2 regions of the Ruegeria sp. CDSA193 genome follow, and region 2 is predicted to be linked to the other one. Evidence: riboswitches for the same ligand, from Rfam matches in the RefSeq annotation. Region 2 holds a riboswitch; the other holds the start of a gene.
The links. Region 2 has a riboswitch for cobalamin ahead of AC2FLG_RS08410 (CbtB domain-containing protein). Riboswitches for the same ligand answer to the same signal wherever they lie in the genome.
Positions count from the first base shown of each region.

Region 1 (4,355 bases), on a different contig from region 2:
GCTTGGGTCGATGTCCAACCTCTCACTTACGCGCAACGACTGCCGCAGGAGGGACTTTATGATTGTAGCAATGACCCTTCGGGCAGAGCGTTTCCGGGACTAACCCCCGCTTTTGCCTGAACACGTTACCGACGGGTGCGCGCCTGCCACCCTGATGGTTTCCTGTATCTGAACACAGGCAGAACAATGTCCAAAACACTTTCGGACCTGGGATGGTCCTCTCATTTTGCAGCCCAACATGCTGTGAACCCTACCTGCACACCGCATCGCATCAACGCCGTCCATCGTGATCGCCTGATCGGCCTGAATGCGCTTGGCGGCACATCTGATCTGACCCCTGACCGATCAACCGGCGAATTTGCGGTTGGCGATTGGGTCCTTGCGGATGATCAAAACCGCATTCGGCATCTTTTGGAGCGCAAAAGCCTCTTGCAACGCCGGGCCGCAGGCACCGGTGCGCAGGTTCAGCTGATCGCGGCGAATGTGGATGTGCTGTATATCGTCAGTTCCTGCAATGCCGATTTCAATCTGGCACGGCTTGAGCGTTATCTGGCGCTGGCGCATCAGGCCGGGTGCTATCCGGTTGTTGTCCTGACCAAGGCCGACAGCTGCCCTGACCCAGAGAGCTATGCCAGTCAGGCCAGTTCGCTGGCTCGGTTTCTGACCGTTCTAACCGTCAACGCGCTGGAGGCGTCAGAGATTGATCCGATCCTGTCCTGGTGCCCTGCCGGGCAAACTGCTGCTTTGGTCGGCTCATCCGGTGTCGGCAAAACCACATTGGCGAACGCCATGACTGGTCAGGCCGGGACAACGGCGGGGATCCGCGAGGATGACGCACGGGGTCGCCACACCACGACCCATCGTGCGCTTCACCCGATGCGAAACGGGGGGTGGCTGATTGATACGCCAGGAATGCGCGCCCTGCGTTTGATGGATGCCCAAGACGGCGTGGATGAGGTTTTCTCCGACCTTCTGGAATTGGCTGCAACGTGCCGGTTCTCAGATTGCCAGCACCAGGCCGAACCCGGTTGTGCTGTGCAGGAGGCGATTGCCAATGGCGTGATTGAGCCCGACCGGCTGGCGCGCTGGCACAAGCTTCGGCGCGAAGATCAGAGGAATTCCGAGACCCTCGCGCAGTCACGGGCACGTGACAAAGCCTTTGGCAAAATGGTGCGATCCGTCATGCACGACAAAAAGTCCCGTAGCAGACACTAAGCGTGACAAAAAGGCGCCTCGTTTTCAGGCAATCAACCGGGGCCAAACCGCCCGGTTTCTGCGGGCAAAAGCGCCAATATGACCGATCTCAGGCGCTCCGAATTCATTCGGAGACAACAGATGTCGCCGCGCCTTCGGCCCATACAGATCGGCAAGCCGCCAGACTGCGTCTGGCGGCACCATCTGGTCGTCCTCGAAGGCGAACAGGTCCACCGGTGTATTCGATTGCGCCCATCTCGCTTCGGGCAGAGCGTCACCGATCTGCGGCACATAATTCTGCGGCGCCGTGCACCAGCTGCGCCATTGCCAATAGACCGGGCCCGGCAAATCGGCACCGATCCCCACAGCTTTGCCCGGCAGATACCCCAGTGCATTCACTGCCAGACGCCCGTGGCCGTGCCAGAACAACCACGCCAGCCCGCGATAGGGCCAGGGATGGTCGGACAGAGTAACCAGCCCCGAACATACACAGATCATCCGGTCGATCTGATCAATGTCTGGCTGCACCGGCCCCAGCAAGCCGCCAAGGGAATGACCGATGCTCCACTGCAAAGCGTCCGGGAACCGCCTGCGCATCTCAGCCCGTGCGGCGGGCATGTCGACCAAGGCCCAATCCGCCATGGTCACCTCGGAGGTTTTGAGTTTGTCGCGCAGTGAATGCCCGAAATCGCTGTAGTCATAGGTCAGACAGGCAATACCCTGTTCGGCGGCCAGCCAACGGGCAAAATGCTGGTAATATTCGCGCGGCACTGCAGTTGCGCTGTGAATCACCACGGCGACCTTCGGCTCGGTTTCAGGCAGATACAGCCGCGCCGACAGGCTGGCAGAGCCTGAGGCAAAGTCAAAGTCCTTAGTCTGGACGCAGGGCGTGGTATCAAGCATGGCGCTTCCAACAAATTCTGAACTACTCGGTTCACTCAACAATCGGCCCGATTTCGGCCACCAGAGTCAAGATTTCATCAAGATGACCAAACGTCCGGTTTGAACCCCAACAGGTGGCTTGACTCGGGGTCTGCATAGCCGCTAGCGATGTGGTGATGGTTCTTGCCCCGGAATTGGGGCGGGATGAAAAGGGAACACGGTGCGGTCTGCCCCGGCGATGCCGGAAAGGGCCAACTCCGCGACTGCCCCCGCAACTGTAAGCGGTGAGCAATGCCGAAATACCACTGGCCCCAGGGCTGGGAAGGTCGGCAAAGCGACGACCCGCAAGTCAGGAGACCTGCCATCGTATCGAAACCGAAACTCGGGCGGGGTGTCCGGGCAGGTCGTCAGCGCGCTGTCACACCTGATCCTCACCCTCCGTCCTGCGCGCGGAGGGCGCATTATGATCTGGAAGACAAAAACACACGAATTCACCGCAACCGTCTGTCAGAGGACCGGGAAACCCTGCCCCGCCCTTGCCCGAATGGCACGCGCCATGGCCGAGGCGATGGCGACGGCAAGGCCTGCGACATCCAAAACATTCGAGGTCGAAGGTACCAGCGATCTGACCCATTGCACCGAAGGCTGCACGGCCCGTTTTCGGGCCCAATCAGAACAGATCAGGGTCTATTGCGGCACCAGCACAGACACGCCGACAGAAAAGCTGGACGCCTATGGCGACATGATGTTCGGGCCGGAGTTCATCCAGAAATCCGCTGGTTTTCTGTCAGAACCACCCTGTGCGATGCTCGACGTATCGACCCTGCCGCCGCGCAGCGAAAGTATTCCGTATCAAGTGTCTGCCTGATTCAGGGAAGGGTTCGGGCCGGCAACCCGGCCCAGTCCTTTTGCGCGTCGGTTTCCACCGCGCAGGGCCGCACCGCACGCAACCGCCGAAGCGCTTGGTCAGGCGCTTCGCCGCATTCCACCATTAGCCGCATCACAACCATCCCCGAGCGTCCGCACCCACCGCGGCAATGCACCAGCACCTTGCCGCCACTGGCAAGGACATGTTGGGCGGCGGCGCTGGCTTGCGGCCAAAGCGCCTCAACCTCAGGCGTGGGGGCGCCGAAATCGGAGACCGGAAGGTGGACCCAGGCAATCCGTTCGCACTGCAGGTCCGCCTCGAATGAACGCGCGCCGGAATGCTGGAACTCATCCAGAGTAGTCATCGAGATGACCAGGTCCGGCGCCCAATCCCGGATTACTGCGAAATCCCCAGCATAATCGCCCGTGACACCCGGCAGTGGGCACAGAGCGATCTGCCCTTTGCCCAATCCAAGAGGGTGAATTGCAAAACTCTCCAACACAGCTCCTTTTCCTGCATCACCACATGGGGCTAAAGCCCCTCATGATTTACCGGCTCTGATGCAACTTGCCAAAACGAAATTCCTTTTCGCGCGCGGTGGACGCGGACGGCGGGGGTCTCTACGCTGCAAACCTGACACGAATCCAACAGAGCAGACATGACCGACACGCCCAGCCCCGCCTATCAGGTTCTCGCGCGGAAATACCGCCCGGAAACTTTTGCTGACCTCGTCGGTCAGAACGCAATGGTGCGCACGCTGAAAAACGCGTTCGAGGCCGACCGGATTGCACAAGCCTTCATCATGACTGGCATCCGCGGCACCGGTAAGACAACCACGGCCCGGATCATCGCCAAGGGCATGAACTGCATCGGTCCTGATGGGCAAGGCAAGCCCACGACCGAGCCTTGCGGCCAGTGCGAACATTGCGTCGCCATCATGGAAGGTCGCCATGTCGACGTGATGGAAATGGACGCCGCCAGCCGAACCGGCGTGAATGATATCCGCGAAATCATCGACTCGGTCCGATACCGCGCCGCCAGTGCGCGCTATAAGATCTACATCATCGACGAGGTTCACATGCTTTCGACCAGCGCGTTCAACGCGCTGCTCAAGACGTTGGAAGAACCTCCTGCGCATGTGAAGTTCATCTTTGCCACGACCGAAATCCGCAAAGTCCCGGTGACTGTTCTGTCGCGGTGCCAACGATTTGACCTGCGCCGGATCGAACCCGAGGACATGATTGGCCTGCTCAATAAGATCGCAGAGGCTGAGAAGGCACAGATCGCGGATGATGCCCTGGCGCTGATCACCCGCGCGGCCGAGGGGTCGGCGCGCGACGCAACATCGCTGCTGGATCAGGCAATCAGCCATGGGGCCGGTGAAACCAGCGCAGATCAAGTGCGCGCGATG
Region 1 covers NZ_JBXWPN010000007.1:47,834-52,188, forward strand. The annotation lists RNA gene ffs (signal recognition particle sRNA small type) at 1-28, shown strand, start outside; gene rsgA (ribosome small subunit-dependent GTPase A) at 187-1,215, shown strand; gene AC2FLG_RS14620 (alpha/beta hydrolase family protein) at 1,240-2,097, opposite strand; cobalamin riboswitch at 2,237-2,456, shown strand; gene AC2FLG_RS14625 (hypothetical protein) at 2,540-2,944, shown strand; gene AC2FLG_RS14630 (protein-tyrosine phosphatase family protein) at 2,946-3,446, opposite strand; gene AC2FLG_RS14635 (DNA polymerase III subunit gamma/tau) at 3,603-4,355, shown strand, end outside.
Region 1: it holds a riboswitch for cobalamin, as region 2 does, so the genes downstream of both, AC2FLG_RS14625 (hypothetical protein) here and AC2FLG_RS08410 (CbtB domain-containing protein) in region 2, are expected to answer to the same signal.

Region 2 (4,355 bases):
GGATACACGGCCCATCCCGAGAGCGGTTCGTCGGCCCAGGCGGGCAGGGCCAGCAGGGCGAAGACGGTCCAAAGCAGTTTCATCCAGAGGCTTCCTTTTAAGGTGTCTGCAGGAATCCTGCCAGAAATGTGAGAACGTCGCACTCACAATCTTGTGTGCATTCGGGATTGCGCCGCGCCGCTTAAAGCCGCAGAAACGGGCGCAGGACGAAGGGAAAGGTCTGGATCGGATGCGCCTGATGATCTGCAAAACCTGTGGCACCGCACGCGATCGGGCGGCCGAGGTGCAGGCTGTGAAGGACGCACTGAAAAGGGCTGGATTGACGGATCAGGTCGAATTGAGCGAACACGCCTGTTTCAGCAGCTGCGCGGAACCCACGGCGCTGGCTATACAGGCGCTGGGGCGCGCATCTTATGTGTTTTCGGGTGTCGATGTGGTGGCGGATGCTGCGGATATCGCTGAAACTTGCCGTACTTACCTGAACAGCCCGCAGGGCTGGATCGAAGACGCCCGACCCTGCGGGCGGCTTCGGATGTGTTTGCGTGCGCGTATTCCGGCGCTTTAGTCAACCTGAACCGTAACCGCAGCACGAACCGGCACGTTATCGACCGAAAGCGGGCTATGGCTGTTGGAATTCAGCGAAACCGAAACCTCGACCTCACCTTTGGGCAACTGATCAATGTGCATCCAACTGCCGTAAAGCCGGGCGAGCTTTTCTCCGTTGATGTAAACATGCGCGTGCCCTTCGCCTGCCATGTCTGCGGTCGATGCGTTCTGCGGTGCGAAGGTAAAGTTTTTTGGCATAACATGCAGGTTCCAGCCAGACATAGGATCCTGTGTCAGAGCGATGTCCAGTGTAGGTGCATCTGTGCCTGCCGGTAGGTTCAAGGCCGTGGAATGATCGTGGGCCATGGTCTCAGTGGGTGAGGCTCCGTGAAGAGACGGATCAGAATGGTCGTGGCCATCAAATGTGACGCCGTTTGCAGCAGCAATTACAAATCCTGTACCGCCGCCAAAGACCAGACCGATCACGAATAGAGCAAGTGAACGGGTCATTGTATTTCCTTGAAAACATAGGGAAACGCGCCAAGTTTACACCCGGCGCGTTCAATCGAAGTGCGATCAGGCCGTTGCTTCGGAAGGTTGCGCTTCTTTCTGCCAGAAATAGCCAGCGAACGCGCCAACCAGAACCCATGCAACCAGACCGATTCCAAAAGCTCGTGCCGCGAACAACGCGCCAATTTCAGTCGGCACAGGGCCGGTGAAAACATCGGGCTCGGGTGCACCTATAAGATGTGGCACCAACAGAAGTACTGCGGCGATCACATAGCTGATCAGGTTACCTCCAAAGGCGATCAACCACATGGCGACAAGGGCTGCTGCAACCGTTGCGAACCACCAGACCTGACGTGCATAGACATCGGCTGCCGCGACACCCGGCACTTCGGGCGCCAGGGTGAAACCTGGTGCAAGGTGGAAGGCGATAAATCCGGCCAAACCCCAAAGGACGCCGGTCCGGCCATCAATCTGATGCCCTTGACCTTCGGCTACCGACATCAGCGCAACCATCACCAGCGAATAGCCGGTATAGGTCAGCATGGTAAAGATGACACTCAGCGCATCACGCGTCAGTTCAGAGAACATGCGCGGCAGCTCGGGATGAGCCGATACGGTCTCGGCCCCGAAATGCACCAGCTCTCCGGATTCATAAAGCTCGGCATGCAACAATACTGGTTGCACAAATACCAACTGCAGCAAGGCGGCAATCAGCCCCGCTGCAGCACCAGCGAACAACGCGCTGGTCAATATACGACTGAACACGGTCTTAGTGGCAGGGGAAGCCGGTCGCGTGACGCACGTCATGCGCTGCATCATGCAGGGCCGCTGCCTGAACGTGACCGGTCAGCGTAATGAGGCCCAGACCCAGAACCACTGCAAACATGACCGGAACAAAGCCTGTACGCGCGGCGGATGCTGTTTTCGTTTGTGTTGCCATTTTGTATTCTCCTCTGCCGCCGCACCCGACGGCCGGTGTTTCGTTTTTGCGCCTGGCAGGTCTCCTGGCTTGCGGGTCGATGCCTCTGTTCGCCTTCCCCCCGGAGAACCGGGAGTGGCTGGTTGAACAGGGGCTCTCCGCTTACAGTCGCGGGGGCGGCTTTGGAGTTGACCACCGAGGCAGTCGCACCAAATTCCCTCTTAGCATCCGGATTTCTCCGGCAGGACCAGACACCCCCATTTAGCCGCTATAGCTGTGGCGGTGCAATCATCATTTGCGACGTATTGTGTCAGATTATGCGCTTTTTCAGCAAATAAATATCCATGATCCAACCATGGTCGGCACGGGCATGGGCGCGGCGGTCCAGAATCTGCTGGGCAACCTCGGCCAAAGGGCCTTTGATCAGGATTTCCTCTTTCATGCCGACATATGCGCCCCACCAAATGTCCAAGTCTTCCATGTCCAGGTTTTGGAATGAACATTCACCATCCAGCATCACCGCCACGTTTTCTGCGGTTTCCGGCCATCCTTCGTCCCGGATGCGACGACCAGTTGTGACGATATAGGGCGCGCCCAGTTCGTTGATCGGAATCGCATGGGCCGCCGTCAGCGCTTGCAGCGCTGTGATGCCGGGAATCACGCGTGTTTCTGGCTGAGGGGTCAAACGTGCCGCGATTCGCAGCGAACTGTCATACAGCGACGGATCCCCCCAGATCAGCAGCGCCACATGACGGGCCTTCGGGTGGGCTGCGATGGCCTCCTGCCAGCGCAATGCAATCGCGTCGTGCCATTCGTCCACTCCGCGTAAATAGCCATCATCGGCACGGCGTTTGGGAATGTCGAAATACGCGATTTGCGGAGGAGTATCCGCGACCTGAGCGATGATCTGCTCGCGCAGCCCTGCCAGATCGGCCTTGTTTTCGCCCTTGCGGGGGATCAGGATCAGGTCCGCCGAACGGATCGCCTGCGCCCCTTGAAATGTCACATGATCCGGGTTGCCGGTGCCAATACCGATCAGCGTCAGGTCAATCATTTTCGAACTCTGCCAGAGGTCCATACAGGATCAGGGCCGGGGCGGTGCCGATCTCGGTTTCCAACTGCTGCGACAAGGCACCGATGGTCGAGCGTTGCAGCTTTTGTTCGGGGGTCGAGACGGATTCGGCCATCAATGCAGGCGTGTCCAGCGGTAGGCCGTGCGAATGCAGGGCGCCAACCAAAAGGGGAAAGGTGCGCTTGCCCATAAATACGACGGTCGTAGCCTGTGGATCAGCCAGTGCTGCCAGGTTCAGATCTTCGGGCAGTTTGCCACTGACATCGTGGCCGGTGACGAATTGCACGCGCCGCGCGGTCAGTCGCCGGGTCAGCGGAATGCCTGCCGCTGCCGCCGCCGCTACCGCCGAGGGGATGCCGGGGATGATTTCATAGTCGATCCCGGCCTCTTGCAGGGCCACCAGTTCTTCTTCAAGCCGGCCGAACATGCCGCCATCACCGGATTTCAACCGCACAACATGCTGACCGGTTTGTGCATATTCGACCAACAAGCGGCTGACGTGATCCTGCTTGGGCGAGGGGCGCCCGGCGCGTTTGCCGACACCAACCAGGTCAGCATCCTCGCGGGCATGGCTCAGGATCGGGCCGCTGCTGAGGTCGTCAAACAGCACCGCATCAGCTTTCTGCAACCTGTCTACCGCCTTCAGCGTCAGCAATTCCGGGTCGCCGGGGCCTGAACCGATGAAGGACACAAAACCACTCATGCCGAGGCCTCGGCGATCAGATGAAAGAATGTCCCAGTGACATTGCCTCGCACCGATCCGGTTTGCGGGCCTTCCGCGCCTTCGGCGTCGAACACGCGTGCCAGCGGCGCGTCAGGCTGTTCGATGATCGAGGAATAGTGGAACTCATGCCCGCGTAGCGCTGTGCCTTCGGCAAATCCGGCCATCGAGGCCAGTAATTCTGCCTTGCGATAACCCAGGTTGAACTTGCGCTTTTCATAGGAGGTCACAAGGCCCAGAAGGCCCGCCATTTCGTGCTGGACTCCGTCTTTGTCGATCAACGCCTGACCCAGCGCCATGTAGCCCCCGCATTCGCCGTGCACAGGTCTTGTCTCGGCATGTTTGCGCAGCCCAGTCTGGAAGGTGTTGGCGGCGGCCAATGTGCCTGCGTGCAACTCGGGATACCCACCCGGCAGCCAGACCAGATCGGCATCCGGGGCAGGGGCTTCATTCGCCAGTGGTGAAAACGGTAGGATTTCTGCACCCGCCGCGCGCCAGCCTTCCAGCAAATGCGGATAGGTGAACGAAAACGCAGCATCCCGGGCCAGTGCGATCCGCTGCGCCGGAGGGCGCGGCAGCACGGCTGA
Region 2 covers NZ_JBXWPN010000004.1:54,089-58,443, forward strand. The annotation lists gene AC2FLG_RS08390 (DUF302 domain-containing protein) at 1-83, opposite strand, end outside; gene AC2FLG_RS08395 (DUF1636 family protein) at 152-565, shown strand; gene AC2FLG_RS08400 (hypothetical protein) at 562-1,056, opposite strand; gene AC2FLG_RS08405 (CbtA family protein) at 1,123-1,821, opposite strand; gene AC2FLG_RS08410 (CbtB domain-containing protein) at 1,826-1,996, opposite strand; cobalamin riboswitch at 2,034-2,242, opposite strand; gene cobF (precorrin-6A synthase (deacetylating)) at 2,286-3,029, opposite strand; gene cobA (uroporphyrinogen-III C-methyltransferase) at 3,022-3,750, opposite strand; gene AC2FLG_RS08425 (cobyrinic acid a,c-diamide synthase CobB) at 3,747-4,355, opposite strand, start outside.